DNA from 3 places in the Ureibacillus sp. GCM10028918 genome. Region 3 is predicted to be linked to each of the others. Evidence: riboswitches for the same ligand, from Rfam matches in the RefSeq annotation. Region 3 holds a riboswitch; each other region holds the start of a gene.
The links. Region 3 has a riboswitch for cobalamin ahead of ACFQU5_RS08775 (glutaredoxin family protein). Riboswitches for the same ligand answer to the same signal wherever they lie in the genome.
Positions count from the first base shown of each region.

Region 1: another riboswitch for cobalamin. It lies ahead of ACFQU5_RS01685 (hypothetical protein); the one in region 3 lies ahead of ACFQU5_RS08775 (glutaredoxin family protein).
Region 2: another riboswitch for cobalamin. It lies ahead of ACFQU5_RS07670 (FecCD family ABC transporter permease); the one in region 3 lies ahead of ACFQU5_RS08775 (glutaredoxin family protein).

Region 1 covers NZ_JBHTFK010000002.1:352,428-363,147, reverse strand. The annotation lists gene ACFQU5_RS01730 (L-cystine transporter) at 1-367, shown strand, start outside; gene ACFQU5_RS01725 (hypothetical protein) at 574-1,179, shown strand; gene ACFQU5_RS01720 (hypothetical protein) at 1,240-1,914, opposite strand; gene ACFQU5_RS01715 (ECF transporter S component) at 1,919-2,404, opposite strand; gene ACFQU5_RS01710 (bifunctional adenosylcobinamide kinase/adenosylcobinamide-phosphate guanylyltransferase) at 2,407-2,820, opposite strand; gene ACFQU5_RS01705 (histidine phosphatase family protein) at 2,772-3,371, opposite strand; gene cobS (adenosylcobinamide-GDP ribazoletransferase) at 3,344-4,117, opposite strand; gene ACFQU5_RS01695 (bifunctional adenosylcobinamide kinase/adenosylcobinamide-phosphate guanylyltransferase) at 4,131-4,694, opposite strand; gene ACFQU5_RS01690 (ABC transporter substrate-binding protein) at 5,001-5,957, opposite strand; gene ACFQU5_RS01685 (hypothetical protein) at 5,954-6,505, opposite strand; cobalamin riboswitch at 6,669-6,848, opposite strand; gene ACFQU5_RS01680 (Fur family transcriptional regulator) at 6,934-7,344, opposite strand; gene ACFQU5_RS01675 (metal ABC transporter permease) at 7,341-8,204, opposite strand; gene ACFQU5_RS01670 (metal ABC transporter ATP-binding protein) at 8,220-8,966, opposite strand; gene ACFQU5_RS01665 (endonuclease IV) at 9,111-9,353, shown strand; gene dacB (D-alanyl-D-alanine carboxypeptidase/D-alanyl-D-alanine endopeptidase) at 9,488-10,720, opposite strand, start outside.
Region 2 covers NZ_JBHTFK010000005.1:951,923-962,642, reverse strand. The annotation lists gene ACFQU5_RS07705 (transglycosylase domain-containing protein) at 1-1,144, opposite strand, end outside; gene speB (agmatinase) at 1,641-2,513, shown strand; gene ACFQU5_RS07695 (GTPase) at 2,731-3,750, shown strand; gene ACFQU5_RS07690 (YwiB family protein) at 3,884-4,321, shown strand; gene argS (arginine--tRNA ligase) at 4,321-5,988, shown strand; partial or broken gene ACFQU5_RS07680 (S-layer homology domain-containing protein) at 6,260-6,655, shown strand; gene ACFQU5_RS07675 (CAP domain-containing protein) at 6,662-7,273, shown strand; cobalamin riboswitch at 7,555-7,748, shown strand; gene ACFQU5_RS07670 (FecCD family ABC transporter permease) at 7,982-8,965, shown strand; gene ACFQU5_RS07665 (adenosylcobinamide amidohydrolase) at 8,970-10,433, shown strand; gene ACFQU5_RS07660 (cob(I)yrinic acid a,c-diamide adenosyltransferase) at 10,435-10,720, shown strand, end outside.
Region 3 covers NZ_JBHTFK010000006.1:148,595-159,314, forward strand. The annotation lists gene nrdE (class 1b ribonucleoside-diphosphate reductase subunit alpha) at 1-2,071, opposite strand, end outside; gene nrdI (class Ib ribonucleoside-diphosphate reductase assembly flavoprotein NrdI) at 2,068-2,427, opposite strand; gene ACFQU5_RS08775 (glutaredoxin family protein) at 2,424-2,648, opposite strand; cobalamin riboswitch at 2,849-3,028, opposite strand; gene ACFQU5_RS08780 (bifunctional metallophosphatase/5'-nucleotidase) at 3,153-4,592, shown strand; gene ACFQU5_RS08785 (YjcZ family sporulation protein) at 4,641-4,775, opposite strand; gene ACFQU5_RS08790 (LysE/ArgO family amino acid transporter) at 4,928-5,530, opposite strand; gene ACFQU5_RS08795 (aminotransferase-like domain-containing protein) at 5,629-7,071, shown strand; gene ACFQU5_RS08800 (DNA topology modulation protein) at 7,149-7,667, opposite strand; gene ACFQU5_RS08805 (NUDIX domain-containing protein) at 7,690-8,154, opposite strand; gene ACFQU5_RS08810 (HAD family hydrolase) at 8,195-8,860, opposite strand; gene ACFQU5_RS08815 (hypothetical protein) at 8,924-9,298, opposite strand; gene ACFQU5_RS08820 (copper resistance CopC family protein) at 9,711-10,277, opposite strand; gene ACFQU5_RS08825 (FixH family protein) at 10,363-10,720, opposite strand, start outside.

The DNA.
Region 1 (10,720 bases), on a different contig from region 3:
CCAGAATGGATGTGCCGGCGTTTATCCCGCAATGTTAGCAATAATGATTGCACCAACTGTAGGGATTAATCCACTGGATATTAGCTTTATCGCAACTGTTATTATCATTGTGGCAATCAGTTCATTTGGTGTGGCCGGTGTTGGTGGTGGTGCAACATTCGCTGCGATAATCGTTTTGTCAGCACTTGATTTACCTGTAGCACTTGCCGGGGTATTAATTTCAGTTGAACCATTAATTGATATGGGTCGTACAGCATTGAATGTTAGTGGATCTATGACGGCTGGTGTTACTACAGCAAGAATAACTGGCGACTTGGATAAGGACATATTCAATAATCCGTCCATTAAAGAACTAGGCGAATCGTAATACAAACCCTTCCAAATTCTTTGAATTAGGAAGGGTTTTATATGTCTCTTTACATATAATATGAACATGTTTATATATGCTTTCTATTATCTTTTACTTATTTTATCGACATTCTACACTTTCTAATTGTCAATATTAGATAATTTCCATAAACTAAATATAAACTATCTACATAATTTGGATATTAAAACTTAAAGAGGGTGTTTATGATGTATGAGAAGATTACTATTGATGAAAGTATTTTATACATTGAACAGCATCATGTTGACACTTTTATGCAATTGGCAACAAAATTGGACAACTACTCTTACCTTCTAAAGGAAGGTGGCATTAGCAGAATGGATGGCTGGATAATGGCCTTCAATATTTGGCTTATATTATTGCCAGAAGATGACATAATTATTAAGACAGACGAAACTTCGTTATATTATACATCAAATGTTTTAATTTACAACGCCCTCAAGGACGACACGTATTTCCAGCATTTAAAAGATAGAGCGGATGCATCCCCGGAGTTGCTTTATCTTTCTTCGCTTTTTTTGGCAACTGGCTTAAATGAATGGCTATTATTTGTAATGAAGAAATATCAATTACACGGGCTAATTGAGCGTGGCAAATCTCGAAGTTACTTTAATGCACTCAATGGTACGGATGAAGAAATTCAAATCTTCCTTGAGGATCAAGCACAATTTGTAAAAGCTGCTGTTCAGGAATTGCGGGAGAATTCTTTTAAACAAATGATAAAAAGATGTTGTGATGAAGCATATTTTTTATATGTTGATCATTATCAGCAACCTCTAATAAAGGATTGAGGATTTAAAGCCCAGAAATTTTTTTGAGATTTTGCTGGGCTTTCATTTATGAAGAATGAATTAGCCGATCTTTACCGAATGATAGACTGTAGTTAATTGATTTTTAAACTCTTCCAGCTTGTCATGTGATATACCAACTATTACTGAGGTTGCTGGTCCACTGGATTTATGCAAATCTAGTGAGCATTCAAATTTACGATCAGGGAAAATCCTTTCAAGCTCTGAAAGAATGCCTTTGGATCCAACTGGCCAGATTTTTTTAGCGATTTTTAATTGAATTAAATTATGTATTTCTTTTAGTTTTGCAACATGCTCTGATTCATTAATTACCTCTTGACCCACTAAAGGCTTTCCAACAACAAACCACAGAAGATTTTCTTTAGAAATTTCATAGAGTACCTTACCAATAATCATTAAACTAATACCAGACTGTAAAGACTTAAAGTTTGATTCTGTAGACCCGTTAATGACTGGCATTGCTGAGCCTACTTCGTCAAAAGCTGCTTGAATGCCCTTCTCATAATCTGCCCACGCTTTATCACCTGTGAAATTCGATAAAAAAATATTTATTGGCTCTGCACCCGCACACCACTGCTCCAACAACGCAACCCGCATTGTATAATACGCTGTTAATTCATTGGATACATGTACTTCATCCAATTCTTTTTCACCAATACAGCCTGAATTATCCATCGTTACAACCGTCTTATCATCTAATCTAATCGCATTTCGCATAAGTTCAATTCTTTCCTTTCGCTGATACTTTTTCAATTACAGGCAGGGTAACTGCAGCAATTACAGCATTGATGACTGCAGCAATAACTAAGTTTGGTACTGCACCAACAAAAAATGCAGGTGAAATTAAATAATAGAAAGGAAGAGCTGCCAGTACTCCATTCCCAATAACAAAAGTGATCCACTTCAATATTTTAAAGCCCTTTTTATGTAATATATTAAAAATGTATGTAATAATGAGCATTTCAAATGCAATGAGTATATGGAATGGTCCAGATGGAAAGCCCGATGTTAGAGCGGTTGCTAAGTGTCCTAAGCCCGATGCTAAACCGGAGTAGAGTGGCGGTAAAAAAGCAACACTCACTAATGCAGGCGCAGAATCTAATGCAGCAGTTGTCATGAATCCCGGTATCTTTATAAAACTGCCGATTACGCAAATTGCTGCAACTAATGCTGTTAAGACCATTCTTTTTAATGTGATGCTATCCAATTTTACAATCCATCTCCCTTTAAAACTTGTGGGATACCGTACCAGACTCGAATGACACTTTCACTTTGAGTAAAAAGCTTCTGATATAACCGCCCACAGGCATCACGCAATTTCCTTTCTTCTTTTAATAGTGGTACAACACCTCTACCAATATCCGTACATACGCAAATAACCTGTGCTTGTTGATTCAATTGATGAATTTTATTAAAAATTTCTTCTGCGATGATTTCTTCATCTAAATGAACTTTTTGAAGAATCATTTTTTCAAAGTTCCCGATAACAATAATATCCTCTCTTGAAAACAAAATGTTCTTTGGTATTTCACCTTCAAAAAAATGAGGTTTCCCATGATTTAATAATACTTCTTTTACAAACTTTCTTTTGCCATTATAGGCTCCACCGATAACAACTTGCACCGTTTCCCCTCCTTTACTTGGGAATAATCAGGCCACTCCAGTGAATAGATGGTTCTATGTGATACCAAGATTTGTTGAAAAGATTTTTCCATCGGTCCAAAAATAGATAGTAAAACACGAATGACGCCACCATGAACTACAAAAGTATAGTCGGCATTTTGAGAGATAATTTGCTGAAAAGTACGAACCACCCTGTGTAAAAAGTCTTCATAGGACTCACCATTCGGAGGAGGAACTTTTTGTGGATCATCAATCCATTGACGATAAATGGATGACCTCTTAAGTTCCTCATAAGTCTTCATCTCAAAATCCCCAAAATTCAATTCTCTGAAATTTTCTTCAGGTAGATAGATGGCTCCTGGGAAGTACAGGTGTGCTGTCTCTTTGCATCTCTTTAAATCACTCCCATAAACCAATTTAGGACATAAAGGAACATTGAAATACAGTTCTTTTGCATTAATTGATTCATCAGTCCAGCCAATATATTTTCCTTTTAAGTTGGCATTTGTCTTTTCATGTCTTATTAAATGAACAACAACAGAATCCCCCATAAAAACACCTCAGTCCCTTCATTTAAAGCTCCCAATAAATCCCCAGTCATTCCACCAAAGTTTTTAATCGTCCACTTTCTATACAGAAGGACAAATAGAAGCATACATCCAACTAAAATCATTCCTTTGAATCCCATTACATAGTATGTATAACTATTAAATACGAGCGTATAAAGTATAAGTGCAGTCCATAATCTCGCCGGATTTACTTGAGATTTAAAATATGAGGCTAACCCTTTTTCTTTAACCGTATGGGTTGTAACAAAGTAGACTAGCAGGGCTAACCGACTTAAAAAAGGAATCGCAAGAAAATATAAAAACATATTTTGTGGTTCCTTTTGTAATAATTCATAGGTAAAGCCTATTTTTAGTAGTAACATTACGACTAAACTAATTGCTCCAAAGGCTCCAACTCGAGAATCTTCTAAAATTGCAAGTCGCTTCGCTTGGTCCTGATAAGAAAAATAGGCATCTCCCATATCAATCCAACCATCTAAATGCAGGCCTCCTGTCATGACAATTCCTGCTACAACAACCAAGATAGCAAATAGTAGAGTAGAAACATGAAAATATTGTTCATTTATCATATACAAGATATATAAAGAGCACCCCATTAGAATGCCTAAAAAAGGCAGCATTGTATACATTGCCGTGACTGATTGTTGATTCATCGGAAGCTGCTTTCGAATAGGTAAAGAAGAAAAAAACTGAAACGACAAAAGCAATCCAATCATACTATTTTTCAAAATGGGCACCGTCCTATTTCCAACGTTCAATCTTACTATAATCCATTTCGTATGCTTCGTCACTGTATCGAACAATCCATTGATGTAATTTACCTAAATGCTCACGATAGTAATTCACCTCTGAAAAGTGAGAGAAAGGTTCATCTAAGATTTCGTTCGATACAAGTAGAACTACAGCATCATCCTCAATCCATTGCAATATCTGTTTTTTTATTTTATCCAGGTACTTATCAATTTCAATTAGTCTTTGATTTTGATTAAGTCGTTCTGTATTATAGTGTACATTATTTAACCAAGTCGTTATACAATCCCATAGTATTACGGATTTTGAGGAGATTATTTCATCAAAGCATACTTCTTCTTGTATTTCAATTGTACTCCACTCTATAGCTGACTGTTCACGATCTGCTTGATGACGTTTTATTCGTTTTGTCATCTCTTCATCAAAAGCAACACCTGAAGCAATATAGTACAGGTTTGTCCGTTCAAATTTTTGATAAAGCTGTTTCGCATAATATTCGGCATATGCACTTTTTCCGCTCCGAACGCCGCCTGTAATAAAGACTAGTTTACCCATTTGGACCTCCTCGGTATTTTTCATGATCATTTAGATAAATGGAAATGAGCAGACTCTTATTCAGAATTTGCCCTGACTGTTGACAAACGCTAGCATACTGCGTTGGTTGCCCCGTTCCTCCCCTCATGAACTCATATTCTCTTCTGATCTCGGTAGAGCTTCCCGCATTGTATGACAAGCGTTTTCAAGTTAGTCTGTGAATCTTTATTCTTCAAGAATCACTCAAAAAATGAGTGTAGACAAAGTCAATTTTCGACTTTGTCTACACTCTAAGCAAACAATTATTAGGAATTTGCCCTCTGTTCTTTAGTTAAAAATCTCCGGGTAGATTGCTGATGCAATTAGTTCGATTGCTTCACCGATACGTGGTCCTGGACGATCTAGGATGTCGGCGTTTAACTCATAAACTTCTTCATTTTGGACAGCCGTAATATTTGACCATCCCTCACGAGCTAAAATTTCTCCTTTAGGATCCTCACTATAATTTACAGTAGTGATAATCGCTTCTGGATTACGTGTAATTAAATCCTCTTCTGAGACAGCAAACCAACTTTGCTGATCAGCATATATGTTTTCAACACCAGCTGCTTCAATCAGCTCTTGTTGGAATGTACCAGAGCCAACAGACCAAATATCTGGAGATGGCGAGATTTCAAAATATACTTTTTCTTTAACATCTAGTGAAGCAGTTTTTTCTTGAACCGCAGCAATTTGCTCTTCGATCCCGGAAACGATTTCATCTGCTTTTTCTTCAACATTTAAGACTTCTGCAATTTGCTCAATATCTCCATAAACATCATCGATTGTTGCAGCTGTTTTGATAACAAAAACCTTCAATCCAGCATTTTCTAATTGTTCAATATGTGTTTCTTCCCCAACTGTATAGGCAAACACAACGTCAGGCTGCAGTTCTATTACTCTTTCGGTATTTATTGTCATCGAATCTGAAATACGTTCTATTTCAAGAGCTTCTTCAGGGTATGTATCAAATTCTGTTGCACCGATGATTTGCTCCCCTACCCCAAGCTCAAATAAAATTTCAGTATTACTTGGTTGTAATGAGACAATTTTTTCTGGCACTTGCTCAAAAGTCACTTCCACACCGCGGTCATCAACGACAGTGTAAGGACCTGCTTCTTCAGATGCCCCAGCATTTTCAGTTGTTTCTGTATCATCATTTTTAGCTGGTTCTTCTGAATTACAACCAACTAATAATAATGAGATTGCTAATGGTGCCAGCCACTTCTTCTCTAAAAATTTCATCTTATTTCCTCTTTTCGTTTTTTCTTTATTGGATAGGATTTACTTACAAATGGAATTTCATCTACACCCTGTTTGCAGTTCGTGTAAACGGCCATTACAAAAAATACATTTGCAAGAAGTCCTAAATAATCAAACAAAATTTCTGGTACTTCGCGTTCTTCACTTACTTTATGTAGTGCACGGTATGATTTCTTTGCTTCACTGCGGCAAACATGAAGCAAGGCACCCGCTTCACTGCCTTGAGGCAATAAAAATTGCTTGATTACATCCCCAACTTGCTCAACATAATAATCATAGCGGTCACTCAAAGCTTGTAAATCTTCCTCTGTAATCGCTAATTTTCCCCGTACAGAGCCGTTAACATGATACGCGTTAGGCTGGATTACTTGTAAATCCTCGTAAACAACCTGACATGCATCATCTCCACGCAACACTGGTAAAACAGCTCCTATTCGGGTTGCAAGTGAATCTGTTCGAATCTCGTAATCGACTAAACTCCCTTGCTCACGCATAAATGGATAACAACTAAATCGCATATCCTTTCGAATATTTAACCCCCCCATAAAAAAATCAAATAGCGAAAAACCCATTCATCTACCAAGAGAAAATAAAAAGCCATCCGCGAAATGGATGGCAAAAGATTACAGAATAAACTCACATAATACTATTCATTCAATTATGCCGTACATTCCCTTTATTTCCGAAGAGGTTAGTTACGATCAGAAAAAGATAGGTCTCCTGGCTTGTGCATAGCATTTCGAAGAGCCTTCCCATCTATAAGAGACAGTGGCGAATTCCTGAAATTAGCACATACAGTTGCGGATACAGCTTCGGTCTTGCACCGAATTCCCAATTAAGCGTTTTTTACGCATCTTTTTCCTGCAAACACTATTCACTTAACAGCAATATAACATATTTTCCAAAATAATAGTATTTTTATTTTTTCAAAAGAAAAATAATAGAAGGAACCAAGAAATTAACTGCAGCTCATACATTTTCCATAGATCTCGAATTTATGTGCTTCAATCGTATATCCTGGAAGTTTTTCATTTAACATTTCCATTGGGCAGATAGAGATTTCTTTTACGTTTCCGCATTCCATACAAATAAAGTGATGATGATGGTGATCGGATTCACACTGCATACGGAAATTTCTTTCACCATTTAACTCTGTTTCTTCTAAAATCCCAAGGTTGACAAATGTAGCTAAGTTCCGATAGATTGTATCAAAACTCATTCCAGGAAAATCTTGTTTCAATACAGATAAGAGATCCTTTGCAGTTAAATATTTATCGGTTTCTTGGAACATATTCAATATTAACTCACGTTTATCGGTTTTTTTAAAACCGTTATCCTTCAGTATTTCCCATGCTTTTGTTAAATTCATTTAACTGCTCCCCTTTCTTTTGCATTTAAATTAAGTACGATTTTTTTCACGAGGATGACAATCAATAAAATTAGGATTGATGTGACGACAATTGTACCACCTGGTGCCAGATTTAAATAATAGGCGCTTGCTAATCCTATGATAACAGCTGCTTCACCAAAAAGGATTGAATAAATAATTGTTTGTTTAAACCCTTTTGCGATTCGCATACTTGCTGCAACTGGCAAGGTAATTAATGATGAAACTAGTAATATCCCCACAATTCGCATACTTGCTGCAATAACCAAGGCAACGACAAGCATAAATAAGAAATGAATCCATTTTGCAGGCAACCCGCTAGCGTGGGCATATTCTTCATCGAATGCAAGTACAAACATCTCTTTGAAAAACAAATATAGGAATACGATGACGACAATCGCAATACATATGACAATCCATAAGTCCTGTCTCGACACAGCCGAAACAGAACCGAATAGATAACTCATTAAATCAGTATTAAAGCCGCTTGCCAGCGAGACAAAAATTGCGGTTAGACCAATCCCTGCCGACATGATAATCGGAATAGCCAACTCTTCATAATGTTTGTATAGTCTACGCAACCGTTCTATTAAAATTGAGCCGCTTACCGCTGCAACAATACCTAAATAAATCGGATTTAAAAGGATTAGCCAAGAGAAGCTCTGACTTAGATATAAGCTCCCCGCAATCCCTGCCAAAGTTACGTGGGATAATGCATCTGCGATGAGAGACATTCTTCGTACAACGATGAAAACACCTAATAATGGTGCAATTACTCCAATAACCAGCCCGGAGATAAAGGCATTTTGTAAAAATTCGTAGTTTAAAATTGCTTCAATCATTTTGCCTTCTCCTCATTAATGAATCTTTCGAACTGAATGTCCATACCAATTATCCAATTGAGTTTGAGAAATTGTATCAAACTCTTTCTTAAAGCCATGGAAATGAATCGTTTGATTTAAGCAGGCAACATGACTAATGCGGTTTGATACCGTATCCACATCATGAGTAACTAAAATAATCGTCTTATTTTGTTCCTCATTTAACTTTGCCAACATATCATAAAATGATTGAACATTTTCGTGGTCGATTCCTACTGTTGGCTCATCTAGAATTAAAACTTTAGGGTCTGATACAAGAGCCCTTGCAATAAATACTCTTTGCTGCTGGCCACCTGATAGCTGACCGATATTACGGGAACGGAATTGCTCCATACCTACAGAAGTCAAAGCTTCTTCTACTTTGCCATTTGCACTTTTTGGTATTTTTTTAAATAGGCCAACTTTTTTCGTTAATCCACTTTTAACAACTTCCTCAACAGTAGCTGGAAAGCCCGAGTTGAATGCATTGGATTTTTGAGAAACATAACCGATCCATTCTCTATTACGGAATGTTTCATTCGATTGACCAAAAAGTTGAACTTCCCCAGCCATTGGTTTTAGTAATCCTAGTAATAGCTTTAATAATGTGGATTTACCTGAACCATTTGGGCCAAGAATTGCCAGGAAGTCTCCTTCCTCCACTTTTAACGAGATGTTTTTTAGAACTTGCGTATATTCATATTGAAAAGACACATTTTTCATATCAATTAATGTTTGGCTCATTTTTTCTCTTCTTTCTAATTCATAATCATTACGATTTACAACTTGTTAGTATAGTAGATTCTTAGCAAATTGTAAAGTAAGTAAACTTGTTTTAGGTAGATTTTAATTTTAAAATGAAATGTTTTTTTGAAAGGATGTAGTTTTTTGAGACAGATTGAGTTTATAGAACAATTTTTATCTAAATCAGATAGAGAAATCGTTAAGTTTTCAAGAGAATATGGGATTGATCTAACCATTGAAGAAGTACAACGTTTAAGACCTCTCACTGAACGTGCCTCAATCACTTGGCTAATAACAGGAATACCAAATTCCTTCTTGAAAGAAGTCGAATCCATTATTGGAAAGAAGAAATTAAAAAAACTTTTAAAATATATGGAGAATTACTAAAACATCAGGTTAGACAAAAAAGAGGCTTCTTTGTAGGAAGAAACCTCTTTTTATCCGGATTGGGGAGTGAAAATTACCTATCCACTTAAGTGAAACAATGGATAATCGCTTGATTTAGGGATTAGATAAGTTTTCTAATATTCCATAATAATTTTTTTCACTACTTCATCGATTGCATTTAGTCTGATAAATGTCTGGTTTTGTGTCATAATGGCAAAAGCATAAGTACGTCCGCTACTTGCTTCTACATAGCCTGCTAATGTATAGACTCCCGATATGTGTCCCGTTTTAGCAATTACCCTATTACGGTATTTTTCTTCTTTAAAACGATTTTTTAAGGATCCCCCTACTTTACGTTCAGTTTGTCCACCTATAGGTAAACTTGAGTGAACAAGTTTAAATGTAGGACTTTCACTCATTTTAGTCAATAAAAGCGAAAGTTCATTTGCTGTCACTTTATTGGTGTGGGACATACCAGAACCATCCTCAAAATGCCAATTTTCCATATTTAATCCGATAGAGATTCCATATTCCTTTAATGCAATTAGCCCTTCATTGGTATCACCTTTCCCATTAAACTCTCGACCTAATGTTTTAGTGAAAATATCAGCCATACTATTATTACTAAGCTTTAAAAATGGCTGCATTAAGGCTGCTAGAGGTAAGGAATGCTTTGTATAAAAAATTCCCGCCTCTTTTGGTACAAATTTGCGCTCAATTGAACTATTTTTAGTAAAGGCCAGACCAGATTTCTGAAAGCTTTCTTTTATTGCTTGTAATGTATTAATCGTAGGGTCAAACAAGGTCACCCAATCCTTGAAGGTTTTATTATAAGGTATATTTCCCGTAATGGTAATTTGATTTGTGCCATATTCGCGTAGGATTTCAATCGTATTTTGTTGATTTTTATTTACAGTTAACGCTTGATTGTTAATGACCATACCACTTGTACTTGGCTCAGCAGAAATAATAGGTCGCTCCCCTGCATTTGTTGCATGTACATGAATGATAATTGTACCGGCATCATAATCATTATCAGGTGACATTGTTAAAGCAGAAGTTCTAGCTGCAAAATAAAAACTTTCATCTTCTTTAGCTATTCCAGGAGTCAATTGTTCTCCTGAAAATATCGAATCATCGCCATAAAGATTTCCATTTATTTGATGAATTCCATTAAACTTTAAAACACTTGCCATGAAAGTGAAATCCTTATTTTGTAAAGTAGGGTCGCCTCCACCTTGAATGTAGAGATCACCGTTAAGGGTTTTACCTTTTATCTCACCATCTATATAAAGCTTTGTTTGAAACCGGTAATCTGGGCCAAGCATCTCTATTGCCGCCGATGCTGTTAATAACTTTAAAGTAGA
Region 2 (10,720 bases), on a different contig from region 3:
GTGGTGAAAATCCATTTTCCAAAGCGGCTGCATATAGAAACGGCTTAATGGAAGAGCCGGGTTGTCGAACTGCTTGAGTCACGCGGTTAAAGGAGCTATCTTCATAATCTCTACCGCCAACTAAAGCGGTCACTTGTCCAGTTTCCACATCCATACTAACAAAGCCCACTTGTAATTCACTGTCTGGCATGTTGTCCTTGATGGCCTCATCTACAGCGAGCTGATGTGCTTGGTTTAAAGATGTCTTGATTGACCAGCCACCTTCTCGAATATTGAGATTCTCATTTTCCAGAATCTTTGTTGCTTCTTGCCATGCCACATCTAGAAAGTAGGGAGCGTTGGACTTAGTGGCTATCCATTGTTCATTTTTTAATACAATTTCTTCGGAATTGGCACGATTTTTTTCCTCGGCCGAGATATATTTCTGCTTGTCCATTAACTCTAAAATGAGCGCTTGGCGACCGACTGCTTTTTCATAATCATTAATAGGCGAATAAATACTCGGCCCTTTTGGGATACCTGCTAATAAAGCAGATTCGGCCAGGGTTAATTCATTTGCCGATTTGCCGAAGTAATATCGGCTTGCCGCTTCAATCCCGTACATGCCGTGACCATAGTTAACCGAGTTTAAATAACCCTCTAATATTTCCTCTTTATCGTAAAAAACTTCAAGCCTGTATGCGTACATAGCTTCCTGGATTTTTCTTGTCCATGTTTTATCAAGTGTTAAGTAGAGATTACGAGCTAACTGCATACTGATGGTACTCGCACCTTCTGCCATGCTTTGTGTTTTTAGATCTGTTAAAAGGGCGCTGGCAATCCGGGAATAATCAAAACCATTGTGTTCATAAAAGTCCTTATCTTCAACGGCAACCGTTGCATCTATTAAATAAGGCGAGATTTCATCCAGTTCTACCCAATACCGTCTTTCAGCAGAGAAATAATCACCGATTCGATTTCCATTATTATCAAAAAACACGGATGCTTTTGGCACGGTTAAAGGTGGAGCACCAGCAATCTGAGCATATACACGCAAAGCAATAAACCCGACAACAACTGCAAAAACAGCAGCAACTGCAGTAAAGGTTGTATATTTAACCCATTTTTTTCGCTTTCTTTGTCGTCTATAGTTTTCCCTTTTCATCCGTATTTCACCCCACTCCATTTTTCATACTATCCACAGTATAGACTTGAATAGTAAGCTTTAATCGAATTTATTTGTAAAAAAACTGTTGCAACTTGTCTAAAATTATCTATAATTTTTCCAGTAGCTGTATTGTACAAGTGAGGAAAATCAATTTCCAAGCAATTTGAGGGTTAAAATGGAAATCCATAAAAATGCATTCATATTATCATATACGAATAAAGTCGAAAAAAGTTTCAAAAGACCTAGTTGTTGCAATTTTCATGCATGTAAAAGGATATTTCCTTGGTTTTGCTATGTAATTGGTAAAATGTAATGGACAGACGCTAAATATTTATCCGATCCTAGTTTGAATTGAGCAAATAGTCGACAAAATATGATAAAGTGAGTTCAATTAATCCCTCTGATGTGGTATGCATTAGGCAACTCTCAAGAAAATTTTAAATGAGTAAATAAGGGTTACAAGTTTTGAAAATATGAATTGAAGGTGAAATAAATGAGATTTGATGAAACTTATGCAGGAAATGTATTTATTAAAAGCCATCCCAATTATGAAGAGTCAAAAGCGGTTCTTTATGGAATGCCAATGGACTGGACAGTAAGCTATCGTCCTGGTTCTCGTTTTGGCCCGGCTCGTATTCGAGAGGTGTCAATTGGATTAGAAGAATACAGCTTATATTTAGATCGTGAATTAGATGATGTGAAATTCTTTGATGCGGGGGATATCCCACTTCCATTTGGAAATCCAGAGAAGTCATTGAAAGAAATTAAAGAGTTTGTAAAAAAAGTAGTAGCTGCGGGCAAAGTGCCGGTTGGTATGGGAGGAGAACATTTAGTATCCCTGCCTGTAATGGAAGCCGTATATGAAAAATATAATGATTTAGCAATTATTCATTTTGATGCGCATACAGACTTGCGAACAGATTACGAAGGTGAGCCATATTCTCATGCGACACCTATTCGTAAAATCGCAGATCAAATCGGCCCAAAAAATGTTTATTCATTTGGGATCCGTTCAGGGTTAAAAGAGGAATTCGAATGGGCTAAAGAGAACGGCATGCACATTTCACCATTTGAAGTGTTGGAGCCACTTAAAAAAGTGTTGCCAACGTTAGCTGGTCGCAATGTATATGTAACAATCGATATCGACGTTTTAGACCCAGCCCACGCACCAGGAACTGGCACAGTGGATTGCGGAGGGATCACGTCAAAAGAACTTTTAGCCTCCATCCATGAAATTGCTCGCAGCGGCGTAAATGTAGTAGGGTTCGACCTAGTAGAAGTAGCCCCTATATACGATCATTCCGAAATGACAGTCAACACAGCAGCAAAATTACTTAGAGAGATGATTTTAGGCTGGGTGAAATAACAGTTCATATACAAGTTCCTCTAAGTTCTGCGCCGAAAGCTTGCGACAGGCGCAAACACAGCAGCAAAATTACTAAGAGAAATGATTTTAGGCTGGGTGGAATAACAAAATAGTATAAAAAACATAGAAAATTTCTTTACATTTTCTATGCTTTTTTTTATGTTTAAATCGACAGAAATTTCCTGCAAAAATAATATTTACTATAGAGGTGCACTAGATGAGTTTAGAATTTGAAAAAGAAAATTTCGATCGACTATTCGAAGAAGCCTTTGAACAAAAATCTGAAGAAATAAATGAACAACTCAACAGAAAAATCTTAATATCCATGGTAGGGGATGTGAATTCAGGGAAATCGTCCACTATAAATAAATTAATGGATAAAGACTTGGCTAGTGTTGGTGCTCAACCAGGTGAAACAGTTCAAATCCAAAAATATGCCTATAAAGAAAATATCGTTTTTGTAGATACGCCTGGCCTGGATGATGTAGTAGAAGAAAACTCAGAGGTCACAATTAAATATTATCAACAGTCAGATGTTGTCCTATTCTTTTTAAATGCTGCCGGTACAGTCTTATCTGATAATGAATTAAAAAACTTTAGGAAAATCGAAAAGATTACAAGCGATATTATCATTGTCCTAAACAAAATTGATGCAGCAGATGATGTGCCGAACTTAGTAAAATATATAGAAGAGCATACCAATTACAACCACCCAGTAGTACCTATTTCCTCGAGAACCGGGGAGAACATAGGAATGTTGCAATCAAAATTGTTGGAAGTCCTGGAAAAAAAGTCCAAAGATGTCCTTATGGCACAAAATTTAAAAGATAAAAGTTCAATTGCGAATAAGTGGATTTTGGCTGCTGGTGCCTCTTCAGCGGCTGTTGGGGCATCGCCAATACCAGGCTCGGATTTTATTCCATTAACAGGAATACAAGTAGGATTGATGATTAAACTTTCTACACTTTATGAAAAACCTGTATCAAAAGAAAATGCCAAAGAACTAATCATCGCTACGGTTGTTGGAAATATCGGGAAGACGATTTTCCGCCAAATTGTGAAATTTATCCCCGCTGCCGGTTCGATCGTTGGTGCAAGTGTAGCGGGTGCTACTACAGTCGCATTAGGTTATGCTGTAAAATACATGCATGAGCATAATATAGAATTAAAAGCAGAACAATTAAAATCTATTTATGAGATGTTCCTGAAAAAAGAAAAAGACAATCCAAGTATTTAATTTTCAATCCAAAGGCATAGGTGCTTTTGGATTTTTTTATAATTTCCTCATAGTTATGGTATGATTGAACTTTGATTAGGCTTTAATATATAATATAAAGGTTATAGTAATGAGAGTCTGGAGTGACCACAGTATGAATAATGCTGAAACGAAAGTGAAAATAAAATTGAATTCCACAATTCTTCCGATTGATGGAGATAAAGAAAACTACGAAATGTGGTTAGACGGTTCATTAGTAAAAAAATCCGGTAAAACCTATCTACGTTATGTAGAACAACTTGAGGAAAAAGAAATCCGTACAACAGTCAAAATGGGTAGCGAACAAGCCTTGATATTACGTGGTGGCGGCGTGAAAATGCGCCTGCCATTCAACACAATACAAGAAGAGATAGGGGAATACGATTCACAGTTTGGATCATTGCCAATCGTAACGAAAACCCGACATTTATCCTATGATTATAAAGAAGGCCAAATCCTGAGTGGAAAATTTAACGTCCAGTACGATCTCATTTTAAGCGGTCAAGCTGTTGGAAAATATACATTGGAAATACACTATTCGGAGGTACAATAATGAATGCAGTAGAACAATTGCAACAAGCAATTAAAGACGCCTTGCAAGCGGCAGTTGAAAAATCAGGTTTAGTAGAAGCAGGGACACACCTGAATATCCATTTAGAAACACCTAAGGATAAAGCGAATGGTGACTTTGCGACGAACCTAGCAATGCAGTTAACAAAGTTAGCCAAAAAACCACCACGCGCCATTGCAGAAAGCATTTTAGAAAACATTGAAACAGAGGGCACTGAAATTGAAAAATTAGAAATTGCCGGCCCAGGCTTTATTAACATTACGGTGCGTAAAGCATTCCTTGCCGATGTTGTAAAAGCAGTAAAAGAACAAGGTGAAAACTATGGTCGCTCTACAGCTGGCAATGGCGAAAAAGTCCAAGTCGAGTTTGTATCAGCAAACCCAACAGGTGACCTGCACTTAGGACATGCTCGTGGGGCTGCATTCGGTGATTCATTATGTAACGTATTAGACTTTGCAGGGTTTGACGTATCCCGCGAATATTATATCAACGATGCGGGTAATCAAATTAACAATCTGGCTCATTCATTGGAAGCTCGCTACAAACAGGCTTTAGGAATGGATGCAGCTATGCCGGAAGACGGCTACCATGGTCAAGATATTATTACGATTGCTGGTAAATTAGCTGATGAATTCGGAGGAGCAATCCTTGAAAAGTCAGATGAGGAACGCTTCGAATTCTTCCGTGAGCATGGGTTGAAATTAGAATTGGACAAATTAAAAAATGACCTAGCAAACTTCCGTGTGAATTTTGATGTTTGGTATTCAGAAACATCTTTATACAAGAACGGCAAAATCGAAGTAGCTTTAAACAAACTAAAAGAAAACGGTCATGTGTTTGAAGAAGAGGGAGCAACTTGGTTCCGTTCAACTACATTCGGTGACGATAAAGACCGTGTATTAATTAAATCAGAGGGTTCATTCACTTATTTAACGCCGGACATTGCATACCATGAAGATAAAATTCAACGCGGCTTTGAAAAGCTAATCAATATCTGGGGTGCCGACCACCACGGCTATATTCCACGTATGAAGGCAGCAATTCAAGCACTTGGATACGACCGAGATAAATTAGAAGTAGAAGTTATCCAAATGGTGCAGCTTTATAAAAACGGTGAAAAATACAAAATGAGTAAACGTACCGGGAATGCTGTTACGATGCGTGATTTAGTTGAAGAAGTGGGCTTGGATGCAGTACGTTACTACTTTGTAAAAACTGCTTGTGATTCACATATGGACTTCGACTTAGACTTGGCAGTATCACAATCAAATGAAAACCCTGTTTACTATGCACAATATGCTCATGCACGTATTTGCTCAATTATCCGTTCTGCAGATGAGCAAGGATTCAAGACTTCATTAGATCATCTAGATTTATTAACGGCAGAAAAAGAAGAGGACGTACTGAAAAAAGTAGGTGCATTCCCTCAAGTAGTAGCAGAGGCGGCAAAACACCGTACACCACACCGTGTTGCCAACTACATTCAAGACTTGGCAGCTGCATTCCACAGCTTCTACAACGCTGAAAAAGTGCTTAACCCTGATAACAAAGAGTTAACTGAAGCACGTCTGGCATTAATCAACGCCGTTCGTGTGACACTAGCAAACGCATTACGTTTAATCGGAGTAGCAGCTCCTGAAAAAATGTAATAATATGTGATTTCAATTAAACCAGTCCCTTAGAAAATAGGGGGCTGGTTTTTTCTTGAGAGTATTTAAAGAGGGGGCTAAACAGTGAGTTAGTAAGAGTAACGCGTAGCTTTTCAATTCTTAGGTTGATGAATGCCGCTCCATTAAATCTAGTACGTTTCTATACGCACAAATGTGGATATATAGAAACTGACTATCTTTCAACCTATTTCCGAGGGACCTAGTTTCATAGGAAAAGGTATGATAAGGTTTGCATAGACTGCTAAAGGAGATGAACCTTATGAATAAAAAGTATACTGCGTACTTAGCTACCATTGCTGCAGCGGCAGTCATATCGGTTCCGGCAGCCGATGCAAAATCATTGGATTTTTCGGATTTATCGCCAACAAACTCGCATTTTGAAGCCATTCAAGCATTATATAATCGAGGGGTGCTCAATGGTTTTCCTGATGGGACTTTTAAACCGAATCAATTATTAACAAGAGAACAAGCAGCAATTATATTAACAAAAGCTTTAAACATTGATGCTTCCTCTTATACAAAACAGATTTTTGCCGACGTGGATTCAACTTCACCATCTTTTAAGGAAATTAATGCTTTATATGAACGAGGAGTAATTAGAGGTTATCAGGATCATACCTTTAAACCGGGAAAATCATTAACAAGAGCCGAAATGGCAATCATCCTTGTAAATGCGTTTGAAATCCGGCTTCCTTCTACTATCACATATCCTTTTAAAGATGTTAGTTCATCGTCCGGGTTCCGTCATTATATACAAGCGTTATATAATGCTCGCGTTACAACAGGAACAAGCACGACAACATTTTCGCCCAATGAACCCGTGAAAAGAGCTGAAATGGCCTCTTTTGTTGTACGAGCCGAATCGTATGACCAAGCACCGGATGTTGAAAATGGTTTCGCCCAACAAGTTGTAGAATATACGAATAAAGAAAGGGCGAAATACGGATTGCAACCATTGGAAATCTATCAACCAATAATGAATTCAGCGCAAATTAAATCGGATGATATGTCCAAAAATAATTATTTTAGTCACAATAGTCCTACCTATGGCACGCCATTTGAATTAATGACATCTCTTGGTATTTCATACAGAGCTGCCGGTGAAAATATTGCGAAGGGGCAACGGACAGCACAGGAAGTTGTAGAAGCCTGGATGAATTCCGAGGGCCATCGAGCCAATATATTAAACTCCAACTTTACTCATATCGGGGTAGGATACGCGCAGAACGGGAATTATTGGACGCAACAATTTATTCGTCCATAGGCTAAGATTTCTATATTTATATTTCATTGAAGAGAGCTATTATTGCTCTCTTTTTTTTGAACGCTCGCATGTATCGAGCTGCTTGTATTCGAGTTCGATGTTTTCACATGAACACATAGATATTATGAAGAAATTGGTTTGCTTCGTCCCCGTATAGATGGTATTAAAAAAGTAATGCGCCATAATATAGTTGGTTTAATAGAAAATTGGTAAATAACGGAATCGTTCATGCTAAAGTTTTATACATCCTTTTCCAAAAATAAAGTATAATAGAAAGAAAGAAATTCAAAAGTAGTAAAGGTCTTTTTGCAAGATTTGCAAAAAGAGTAAAAGGGAAGTTGGTGCAAATCCAACGCTGTCCCGCAACTGTAAATGGGAGTGGCCCTAAAATCCACTGTTGCAAGAGACTTGTAATGGGAAGGAAGGGAACACAATGACCATAAGCCAGGAGACCTGCCTTTATGAAAAAGAGATTCAAACCTTACGAGGATAAGGGGAGTACAAAACGTGTAATTTTTTTCAATTACTAAACCGTCTCCCTTTATGTCTAGGGAGACTTTTTATTTTGCTTCATAATGTGGCTGAATGATGCAAAAAATATACTTGGTAACACATAGGTGAAACAATGAACTACAAAATGGATACAACTTCTACTAAAAAATATAATAATGTAAAGAATAGTCTTGAGGTAACTTTGTGAAAAAAAGAATGCTGTTTGCTTATAGTTCATCGATCGTTATTTTATTGGCAAGCATTTGGCTCGGCGTTTCAATTGGTTCAGCAGATATCCCACTTTCAACCTTATGGGATAAGGAAACGAATCCAAGTGCTTACAGTATATTATGGGGCATTCGAATGCCCCGTGTAGTTTTGGCAGGTCTTGTTGGGGCTTCACTGGCAATTGCTGGGGCTGCGTTTCAGGGATTGCTTAAAAACCCTTTAGCTGATCCATATACACTTGGTATTTCTTCTGGTGCCTCTGTTGGAGCCGTTGCGACGATTTTCTTTGGTCTTTCGATACCTATCATAGGCGTATACACTCTGCCGTTGATTGGTATGGTGGGGGCATTCATTACGATGATTCTTGTATTATCCTTTGCAAGAATAATCGATCGCTCCATGAAAATGGAAACACTTATTTTGACAGGTGTTATTTTTAGTTCCTTTTTAGGGTCTTGTATTTCGTTAATGATTGCACTTACTGGACAACAGTTGCGTGAAATTACAAGTTGGCTTCTTGGGAGTGTATCCATGCGAGGATGGCCATATGTCCAAATGATTTTGCCGTTTGTCGTGATTGGAGTCATCCTTTTATGGCTCAATCGCCGCGAATTAAATGCCATGATGTATGGTGATGAACGGGCACAAGCTTTAGGAGTAAACGTAAAAAAGCGAAAGTATGCAATTCTTGCTGGAGGTTCGATGCTTACTGGAGCGGCAGTGGCGGTTTCGGGTACTATTGGGTTTGTTGGATTAGTTGTCCCACATATGACGCGCATGCTTTGGGGAACGGATCACCGCCATTTATTGACGTTATCATTCTTAAATGGTGCGAGTCTTTTGATACTTTGTGATCTCGTTTCAAGGACAATCATCACGCCCTCAGAATTACCGATTGGTGTCATTACATCCTTTATCGGGGCACCTGTCTTTTCGTATATCTTCTTTAAACAGCGAAGAAGTAGGGGGTGAAAATATGCTAAAGGTTCACAATATTTCAGGTGGTTATGGTGCAACACCAATCCTATCAGATATTTCATTTGAAGTGGAGAAAGGCAGGATGGTTGGGATATTAGGGCCGAACGGATGCGGAAAATCCACATTACTAAAGGTAATCAGTGGCATCATGAGTCCCACTTTTGGAACCGTCATTATAGATGGCGTGGATATAAATGATTATTCAACCCGCGAGTTAGCTAGAAAAATGACCATACTCCCGCAATTACATGCAACAGCGTTTTCAAGTACTGTTCGTGACACTGTATCGATTGGACGGTATCCACATCAATCGGGCTTTTTCTCAAGTTGGAGAGCTGAAGATGAACGTGCAGTAAAAAAAGCTATGCAGTTGACGGATATTGAAAAATATGAAAACCATTATTTGGAGTTTTTATCAGGTGGCGAACAGCAAAGAGTTTTCATCGCACAAGCTTTGGCACAGGCCTCAAGTTTACTGTTGCTTGATGAACCGACCAATCATCTCGATATTGCACATCAAAAGCAAATTTTAGATATGATACAGAGAGAAGTCACTGAAAATAAACTAACCGTAGTTTCCGTTTTCCACGATATTAACTTGGCGTCACTCTATTGTGATGAAATACTTTTAATGGAAAATGGAAAAGTGAAAGCTTTCGGTGCTCCACATGAGGTATTACTCGAAGAGCAAATTAAGGATGTTTATAATACCCGGATTTCGATACAAGCACATCCAGAGCAACCAAAGCCACAAATGACCATTTTACCGGAATTGCAGAATCAGTCTGAAGAGAAAGTGGTAAAATTGGATCAAATAAAAATTAAACAGGAATATGTTGAATTTAAATCCCATTATCCTTTAAGAGTGCTATCTTCAGCGGTACATAACGCAGGGATGGGATGGTATGCGAACTTCATGAACCGGACAGTACAACCCGATTATGATATTGAACATGTTAAAGAAGAATATCTCCAGTACTTAGTCAGTAAAGGCTTTTCACCAACAAATACGGTCGGCATGATGACTGCTGTTGATACGAAAAAGGCTGTTATAAAGAAATATGAGATGCCCTTTGGCGAAGTATTCGTTGTAGTAACGGCGGGGGTCGGGAATGCAATCGATGTTTCCCAAAGCTATAAACGCAACAACTTCTTTCAAGTAGGAACGATTAATACATGGGTAATCATTAATGGCAAATTATCCGATGAAGCCTTTGTGCAAGCAATGATGACAGCAACAGAAAGCAAGTCGAAGGCATTGCACCATGAAGAGGTGTATGATTATATTTCGAACACACTTGCGACCGGTACGCCAACAGATAGTCTACTCATTGCTGCAACGCAACAAGGGGAGTTCATGCAATACGGTGGTCCCATTACAGAGGTAGGTCAAGTAATTGGGAGAGGTGTTTTTGAGGCGACCGTAGAAGCAATTCAAATTTATCGAAAAGGGGACAGATAATATGAAACTTTACACAAAAACAGGGGATAAAGGCAAAACAAGCTTAATGGGTGGGCGCGTTAGTAAGGATGATTTGCGAGTAGAGGCATACGGCACAATTGATGAACTAAATTCTTTTATCGGCAAGGCTGTAACCGAATTAGATCCAGCAGTGTTCAAGGATCTACTAGAAGACCTTGAAACTATTCAGCATGAGCTATTCGATTGCGGTGGCGATTTAGCGAATGTCATGAAGGAAAGAAAATATACATTGCAAGAATCGTCTATTGACGCATTGGAAAAAAGAA
Region 3 (10,720 bases):
CCTCTAATGTTTGTAAACGTTGTCGTACATAGTAAACCGACTTAATGCCACGCATCCAAGCGTAAATATAGATTTTCGCTAACTGCTCAGTTGTCCAAGCATCCGTTACATAGAGGGTCATTGAAATCCCTTGATCGACATGCTTTTGTGCCGCAGCATATAAATCAATGAGGTCATAAGCATTGACATCATAGGCTTCTACGTACAGGTGAGCATTGTCATTCGTTAAATATGGCATTGGGTAAATCGTACGGCTATCTGCATAATCACGCACTTCCACGCGTTCGGTGCATGGTGAAATGGATGCCGTGCATGATCTGATATAACTAATCGATCCAGTCGGAGCAACAGCCAATCTATATGAGTGGAATAATCCATATTCTTTCACGTCTTCCGCTAACTCTTTCCACATATTCGCTGTAATAATCGGCACATTTCCAAGAGCACGAATAGATTCTGGTAGATACTCTTTTTCTTCTTTGTTGATATATGATTCAAAGTAGTTGCCGTTTGCATACTCACTCTCTTCGAATTGGTAGAACGTCTCACCACGCTCTTTTGCAATTTCCATTGAGCTTTTAAGAGAGTAATAGTTAAGCGCCTCCATAAATCCATCGATAAAGTCAATGGATTCCTTCGAACCATACAGGATTCCTTGTGTCACTAAGTGGCCATGCAAATTCATAACGCCAAGTCCTACTGAGTGCATCAATTTATTTGCTTTCGCAACAGATGGAACGTTTTTAATATGCGTCATTTGAGATACATTGGTTAAAAGACGCATTGCTGTATCCACTAATTTACCAAAATCAGCTACTTTACTTGCTTCATGCATATCTATTGAGCCGAGATTACAGGATACATCTAAGCCATACTCATTTGGTTCATCTTGGTCTGTGATAATACTCTTTTGCTGAAGCTGTAAAATTTCCGTGCACAAATTCGACATTGCTACGCGACCAATATTTTTTAGTGGATGCACTTCATTTACATTATCATCAAAGATTTCAAATGGGTAACCAGATTCAAACTGGGCTTTTTTCACTTCTGTATAAAGCTTCCTTGCATTAAGCCGTTTGATTTTGCGTATTTTTGGGTTATCCAGCAATTCATAATACATCTCTGAAATTGAAATTTCGGACATTCGTTTACCATATTCTTTGTAAATATCATATGGACTAAAGAGCACAATGTCTTTATCTCGTTTCATGAGCTCAAAGAAAATGCTCGGAAGGATGATGCCTGTTGATAATGTTGCCAGGCGGATTTTATCGTCAGCATTCGGTTTTTTGGACGAGATAAAATTCTCAATATCCGCGTGGAATATATTTAAATAGACAACCCCTGAACCGTTGCGTTGTCCAAGTTGATTCGAATAACTGAAAGAATTCTCCAACAATTTAGCAACCGGGATAACACCACTCGCACGATTTAAAATTCCTTTAATGGGATCTCCAAGTGGACGCAAGTCAGTTAAGTTTACACCCACACCGCCACCGAGACGAGATAACTCCAAACAATACCCGATGTTTTCAGCAATGCTATTCATCGAATCGTCCATTGATAGTTTAAAACAGCTTACCAGCTCCCCACGAGCTTTCTTTCCACTATTTAAAGCTGTTGGTGTAGCAGGTTGGTAAGCTTCCATCATGGCTTCCACAGCCCGTTCTGCTAAATCTGTATTCCCTTGTGCTAAATACAAAGCAATAATCACAATTCGATCTTCGTATTTTTCAAGAATCTCTTCACCATCACGGCTCTTCATCGCATAACTGTCGTAAAATTTGCTTGCACTCATAAAAGAGGGGAATCGGAAGTTGTAATCGTATGCTTTTTTATATAAATGTTTAATAAATTCTAAGTCATACTGTTCAATAAATTCTTTTTCGTAATACCCTTCCTCTACTAAATAACGAATCTTTTCTTCAATATCAATAAAGTATCGTAAGCGAACGTTTACATATTCTAAAAAGTAGCGCCGTGTCGCTTCTCGATCCTTTTCTAGTTCAAGCTGTCCTGTCGTGTTATATCGATTCAGCACATCATTATTTAGTTTCAAAAATGTTTTCATCCAATGACCCTCTCTTCATAAAACTGTTGAATGACTTCATAATCTCCTCTGTATCCGCGCAAATCTAATTTGCGTACTAGAGGGACTTGGTAGCGTGATGCAATTTTTTCCCCTGCACCACCAAATACGTGATGGCCAAAGTTGCTATTTCCACTGACAACTACACCTTTACAAAGGGTTCCATTTTGTTCCAAAAAATGAGCAACCCTCACTGGAATATCCCCAAGCCCGTCTGTATATGTAATTAATAGAAAGGGCTTGTCCAACTGTAATCCTTCCTCAATCTCAATTGCTTCACCCTGTATTTTGGAAACAACATAACGGACGTTTCCGGTTCTGCTAGCATAAGCAATCACCCTGCAACCAGTTCAATATGAGAAACAATCTCTTGAACATCTCCAATCAACTGGCCATCAAATTCTAAAACAGGTACAGTAAAGAAGCCTGCATCTATGATGGTTTGCTTCGCCTGCTCATTTTCATCAATATTGACCACTTCTACTTCAAGACCTGCTCTCTGTAATTCTGATTTTACCCACATGCATTTTGGACAAATGGTTTTTGTATATAGTTTCATCTAATCCTCTCCTCTATTAAATTTTTTCTCTACTTCAATACCACTTTGTACATCGTGTAAACAGCAGAAGAAAAATACATTTTTCAGCCCTATGGCAAAAATAAAAAGCCACCCCTTCGAAAAGAGATCGCCTTAAAATGGAAACGCCCAAATGTATAGAAAATAGGTAACGTCCCCATCTCTCAATCCCCGAAGAAATGATTGTTCTGTTTTACTAGGCAGGTCTCCTGGCTTAGCTTCGTCCTCTGATTCCCTTCCCGTGATATACACACAGTGGCATCGAATCATCGTTAGCATTACAGTTGCGGGGACAGCGTTGGATTCTCACCGAACTTCCCTTTTAAACTACATATAGTAGTACCCAATCAAAACAAACACAATATATAGATTTAATTTACGAAATTAAGTGTAGCATATATTCTAACATGGTGTAAATAAGTCTATTTTCGTTTACCATACTAAATATATGCTATTAAAAAATTGCAAGCAAAAAGAGGTGAAGCAATGACTTCCATACTAATTACAAGCGATTTACACGGACGACTGGATCGTTTTAAGCCTTTGGTCAATCAAATGAAAGCATTAAATCCAGATTTAGTGATTGATAACGGAGATTTTCTTGATGGTAGCCCCGCTACTTTTTATTACAAGCATATCGATAAAAATTTACATCCAATGATTAAACTTGCAAATGAAATCTATGATGTGGCAGTTTTCGGTAATCATGAATTTCATCATAATCTATCAGCTATTCAAAATTTGGGTTCTGAGTGTTATTTCCCTTGGATTAGCTGTAATATTGGCGAATTTGCTAAACCTTACTTTATAAAGAATATTCGTGGCAAAAAGTTTGTCGTAGTAGGTGTAACCACCCACTTTACCCCCGTTTGGGACGAGTACGGATATGTGAAGGACCTTAACTTTGAGGATGCCCTGAAAGCTTTACAATATTGGGTGGATTATGTAGTGACAAATGAGAATCCGGATTATCTTATTGTTTCCTACCATGGCGGCTTTACCGAAGATCCATTAACAGGTACGGTATATCAGGAACGAGTCGGTGAAAATCAAGCAAACGAAATTTTAGAAGCCATTACCGGAATTGATTTACTCATTACAGGTCACCAGCATTTATATATCAATGAAAAAATTCAAGATACAATTATTATTCAACCAGCTTCTCATGGAATTGGATTTTTCGAGGTACAAATAGATTTTGAACAAGGGCATAGTTATGCAATCTTTCACCAACTGGAGGAAGATCAACTCTCTTGCTCTTATCCAAATGAAGTAGAGAACTGGCTAGATCAGGAGCTTACATACATCCAAAGAGATTATTCTTATAACGGGTTATTAACTTCACGACTTTCGAGCCATCCCTTTATACAGCTAATACATGACATGCAACTCAAAGCGACAGATGCTCAAATCTCTGTTTGCGATCTTTTGTATATGGAGACTGGCGGATTGAACGGCAGGATTACAAATCGCGATTTATTTATAAACGCACCACGAGAACATAAATTAAGGGTTATTTTATTAGCAGGAATTGAAATTAAACAGCTAATAGAGCAAAGTGCAGCCGTATTAGCGATGAATCAGAATGGAGAGATTGATTTTAGCACAAATGTTTATCCTCACACACCTATGCCATATCAGTACGATTTTTGGGGTGGGATTTCCTATCTAATTGATATAAGGGAGCCGGTTGGTCATCGTGTAAAGAATATGATTTTCAAGGGTGAGTCTTTGGAAAATGAACACTACTATCGTGTTGTATTGAATAGCTATCGGTTAACAGGGTATGACTTTCCTTTACTAAAAAATAGGAAAATCCTTAGTGAAACAATACAAACAGTTCCTTTTTTATTTAAGGACTATTTACAATCTGGCTTCCCTTCTGTCGTCCCAGATCACGGAAACTTTAAAGTGATATATTTGTAAAGCCCTCCGAAGAATTCGGAGGGCTAATTTTTATACTTTTTTAATTAATTAGTAGTCATATCCACCATTAAAGTAGTATGCACCAACAATAATTAGAAGAATGAATAGTACTACTAATAAAGCGAACCAAGAGCTATTTCCACCACTGCTGTATTCGTACTCACCGCCTACATTTTTACCCATTCCAAAACACCTCCTCAATTTCGAACTCAGTACAATATATGCACCCAGGAAGAAGTGTTCTAGACGAATGTATTGGTGTAAATGCCTAATTTGAATGAACAGCCTCATTCACTTAGCTAATATCCCCTGTTTGAAAGGGCTCATTAGACATACTAAAAAATAGTGATAAATAAATACAATGCCGTTCCCCATATAAAAATGGCCGAACATTTATTAAATAAAATAAAGATTCCTGTTGGTATATGTATCTTCTTTAAATTTGCTCCTATAATCGCCAAACCAAAAAACCAGATCCAGGAGACCACTATACAAGCAACTGTAAACATGACTTGTTCTTCCCCGCTATATTTCATGGCACTTGTTCCAATGACGCCAATTGTATCTAGTAATGCATGGGGGTTCAGCAATGATACAGAAAGAGCAAAAACAATTTGCTTTCTCACCTGCAAGGAAGTTTCCCCTTCGACATTTGCGGCTGGCGATGTCCAGATCACTTTCCCCATATAGATTAGAAACAGAATTCCTCCTGCTAATAAAACGATTCGAAGCCATTCAAATTGCAGCACAATCAAAGATAGTCCCAGAATAGCAAGTACAATCAAAACCGTATCACAAATCGCAGCAGTAATTGCTGCCGGTAAAGCTTTAGCTAACCTTGGTTGTGTAACGCCTTGAGTAAAAACAAATATATTTTGAACACCTAAAGGCAAGATAAGTCCAAACGCGAGTAGTATACCATGAAGTAAAGGTTCCATCTTTCAAACTCCTTTCCTCTCTATCATACATGTGATATAAATAGAAAAAAGGTCCAATTGGACGGTTTTATTCCCATCCAATCTAAAGGAGATAACATATGAACTGGCAACCGAATCGTTCCCTAACCACGAGCTTATCGAAACAAATTGTTCAATGGATGACAGAACAAATACAAAATGGTGAGTGGCCTCTTGGAACGAAATTGCCTCCACAACGTAAGCTTGCACTATCTCTTGGCGTAAACCGCAGTACACTTCAAGAAGCAATTGATGAACTGAAGGCGAATGGCCTGTTATCTTCCAAAACGGGCTCAGCTACGTATGTATCGAATGATTCCTGGAATGTGCTTGTGAAACAGAAACAAACAAATTGGCAGCACTATATCGAATCAAGCATCCATAAAGCAAACTATCAAACGATTCAATTGATTAATGAATTTGAGCAAGACGACACCGTCATTCGATTAGGCACAGGTGAACTTAGCCCCTCATTATTACCAACAGCTGAACTTCAAAGATCACTTAGCGAGGTACAATTGGACGGAAAAGCAATTGGCTATTCATCTCCTCAAGGAAATTTCAGTTTGCGTCAAGCCATATGCCAATATGTTAGAAAGCGGGGAGTCGAAACGTCGCCTGAAAATATTTGCATTGTCTCCGGAGGGCTTCAAGCACTTCAATTGATTGCACTTGGACTACTGGAAACAGGCTCATTTATTTTTCAAAACCATTTTTCTTATTTAAATTCCATTCATACTTTTCAATCTTTTGGAATGAATCTATATTCCCTGGAAGACAATCAACTTACCGCTGAGACAATCGAACGAATTCGCAAAAAGAGACAAGCCATTTTGTATACAATTCCTACACTTCATAATCCAACCGGCAGCAGTATGACTTTAGAAGCGAAAAAAAGTTTATATGCTTTGAGTGAAGCAGTACAATTACCAATGATTGAAGATGATGTTTATTTTGAATTACTTTTTGATGAACCAACTCCGGCTATTAAATCCTTCGATAGATCAGGCCAGGTTCTATATATTGGCAGCGTATCAAAAACGTTAAGTCCGGGCTTGCGGATTGGTTGGGTAATTGCCTCCACACCTATCATTAAACGTTTAGCAGATATTAAAATGCAAATGGATTACGGCTCCAGTGCGATTTCACAGCAAATCGTCGAATACTGGTTACGGACAGGCAGATATGAAAAACATATCGAACACTTAAAAGCGGAACTGAAAATGCGTGCCGAGCTCATGGATAACTTATTAAACCTATATTTTTGCAACATGGCTTCTTGGGAATCTCCCAAAGGAGGATTTTATATATGGTTAAAATTCCACGAACCGATTGTAACAACCGAATTATTTAGGAGGTTACTTAAGAAAAAAGTGCTTATAAATCCCGGTTATATTTATGCACCGAATGATTCCCGGCATATCCGCCTTTCCTTTGCATATAGTTCGGAAATGGAATTGAGGAAGGGAATCGAGATTCTTTACCAAGAAATAAATCAGTTCCTTAAAGTAGCTCCAATTTAACAGGGCGAGTTTTTATGTGGGGAAAATAGGATATAAAAATCCCTGGTTATCAAAACCAGGGATTTCACATTAGGAGCTTAATTCAATATGACTTTTATTTTATTTAAAAAGTGATCTACCTCTTTTAGGGAAGTTAAAGTAATTATTTCTTTTTCACGAGGGAGCAATTCCAATTTTTTCACTATGGCTGGCTTTTTTGTTCTTGGATATTTCCACACCCATTTTAGAAATTCAAGATCGAGCCTCTCTTCGCAACCTTCTCCCATGTCCGGCCGAGTCTTTTTTCTGTATTGAATTCTCCGTTTGAATACTCGATACGCACAAATCGTTCTTGGAATATCTAGAAAAATGATTGTATCTGCTTTGTTCAAGCGAATGTCCATTGTTCCGCCATAATTCCCATCAAAGATCCAACTTTCATTTTCCACTAAATCACTTTGAACCATTTTCTGTTCTTCTCTTGACGTGCCTACCCATCCAGGTTTCCAAAATAGTGCATCCAAATGATAGACTTCAATCTTTAAGATTTTGCCTAGCTCTCTGGCTAATGTGGATTTTCCTGAACCACCAGAGCCAATAATTGCAATCTTTTTCACTGATTTTCTCCTTGGCTTTGAATTAATTAATATCTCCTAAATAGACCGGTAAATCCTTACCTTCGATATAATCAATGATGTACTCTCGCATTGTTTGAGGGTATAGTCTAAAGCTTAATAACTCAGACAACGGCAACCATTCAACCCCAATTTGCCCTTCGTCAGGGATGATCCCATTGCCGATGTCCCGGCTTTCTTCTATCACCTTACATAAAAACATATATTCCGTTTGATGCACTTCTGAATCAAACTCAAAATGCTCATGATTTTTCCCAATGTATTCTCGTATGAATAGTAGAATGCCTATTTCTACTTCAGCATTAATCTCCTCAATACACTCTCTCTTTAAAGTTTGATGAAGATTTTCTCCATGTTCCTGACCGCCGCCAGGTAAAATATAATAGTAGCCATCTTTATCTTCTTTTTTAATGGCTAAAATGTTTTCATCTTGAATAATAATTGCCTTTGCCGAGTTTCGAATTGGCATTTTTGCTACCTCCATTTTAAAATGCAAATTTAGTTTTCTATCATCTGTTTATTTCTTGAATGATTAATAGCAACTCATTTAAATCTTCTATCATAAAATCAGCCTCAACTTGTTTCCATTGGAAATCATTTTTCCACACGCCAACCATTCCTACATTCTTAGCAGCCTTAATATCATTTTCAGGATGATCCCCTACATATAAACTCTCATTTGGGGCCAAATCCAAATGCCTTAATGCTTTTCGGAAAATTTCTGGGTTTGGTTTTTTCATGCCTTCCCATTCAGAAATGAGGATTGCTTCGAAATATTGCTCAATCCCTAATGCGCGGATATTATTCATCTGGAACTGCCCTTTCCCATTGGTAATCATCCCCAACCGAATTGAATGAGCTTTTAAACTTTCCAACGTACTAATCAGATTAGGAAAAGGGATACAGCATTTGTAAAACTCAGTAAAGTAATCTTGAAGCAGCATCTCCCAAGATAATTCTCTTATCTTAAATTCATCGACCATTTCTTGGTACACTTTATCCTTCCAGACATACCCCCGACAATCCAACTTTATAAATCTAGAAATGTACTTTTCTTTCGGGATGTGGCCCAAGCATTCAATCAAACGAGTATATTGATCCTCTATAAACTTTTGGACCGATGCATCTCTATCTAGCAATGTACCGTCTAAATCAAAAATTACTGCTTTAATCATACAGATTCACACACCTTGATAATTATTCTCCCTAAATACCCCTTATTTTGCCAAGTTTCTTATTTACCTTTGATCTTTGTTTACTCTTAATTTAATTTCCTCCATTTTTTGATAGAAACTCTCTTCTAAATCAATATCTAGGTAGTTTGCAAATTTAACTAGGTATGCAATACAGTCTGAAAGTTCCTTCCCGATATTTTCTTTATGAACGCTTTTAGCCATTTCGAATGCCCTATCCTCATCCATACCTTCATCTACGGCTAGTTTGTATGTCTTATTAAAAATCGCTCTAAATTCCTCAGCAACCTCACTAACTTCTGTCGTCAGCAGCATATAATTATGTAATATGGAAGCTTTTGATTCCTTATAATTATCATCAGAAATTTCCCAATTCATTTCTTTTTGGAAGTTACTCAAAAACGCTTGTATATCCCTCACAAAAAACACCTCTAATTAATCGTTTCAAAGATTATTTTAACATAAATATCCAATAGTAAAATAAAGGTTACTTCTCATGGACTGAACTTACTTATTTGAATCCAATAGTGTCCGCGAGTTTGCTTATCGCGGATGGTATTTCTCTTTGGCCGATTCGGTTCCGTGATATTAAAAGAGCAATTGCTTAGAAATAATGCAACTGTCACCTTGTATCCTGAGCATATTAAAAATGGACGTTTTGGGAAATTTAGAAGGAATTTTATTTATTCCAACAGTCAAATCCCCAACAACTATAAATTTCACACTTGATCAACATGATTTGAAATTTGTAATGTACTTAAAATAAGCATTAAAAAACGCATTTTACAACTGTAAAATGCGTTTTGCTATCACTATGAAATCCAGCAAATAGCTATTTTTTTCTTCGCATAACAAGGACAGATCCAATAATAACTACTAGTAACACAATAATGATTACTGGAATTAAAGGTGAAGTTTTTTCATTATCCTCTGTTTCCGCCGCTACTTGTTCAGAAGTTGCTTGCTCATTATTTTGTTCTACCTCTTGAGTACTTTCTTCTTCTGCCTGTTCTGTCTCACCTAATGCTTCGGATACAGGATTGGAATCAGTTACATTCACTGTAAATGAATATTCTCCTTCCATCAGGTGACCATCCGCTCCAATAATGCTCCAATTTATAAGATACTCTCCATTTTCCAATGGATTTGCAACTGTACCTGACATAATTCCTTCATTTATTGAAATCTCTTCAATAGAGATGTTTTGTCCCTCACTATTACTTAACTCAAACGAACTACTTTGCTCAATTTTCCCTTCAAAATTCAAAGTAATTTCACTTAGTTCTTCTGTCACAACTTGCCCATCTGCCGGTGAAGAGCTTCCTAGGTGTGTATGGGCAAATGCGTTTGTCGAAGTAGCGAATACGAACAACAATGTAGCAAGTAATATTTTCTTCATTGTAGAACCTCCATAAACAAATGATTTTTATAAAAAGCTGTCTTCCAATAAACCCGTTTACATCGCACTAAAACCATCTGTCATCTTAATGATGATGTTCATGACTGCCTTCAGTTGCAGGTAAATCCTTTTGCAGAAAATCTAAATCCTCTTTCGATAATTCCCCAACGACAAACTGCATTTGAGGCGAAATGATGGAACCGTTCTTACTTGCGTGAACTTTGAGGAAATAGAGACCGTCACTATTAAATTCCTTGCTTATAGCATAAATACCGTTGCCCATTTCCTTAGCCGGCTCCATATTATAATGGAGCGTGCCGTCTTGTTTCCATATCTCAAAGTGAACATAATCGGCACCATTCACTTTTTTTCCATCTTGTGTTAGAACAACTTCAATCGTTTCCTGCCGATCATCAAAAAAGGAATCCGGTAAAATTACTTCC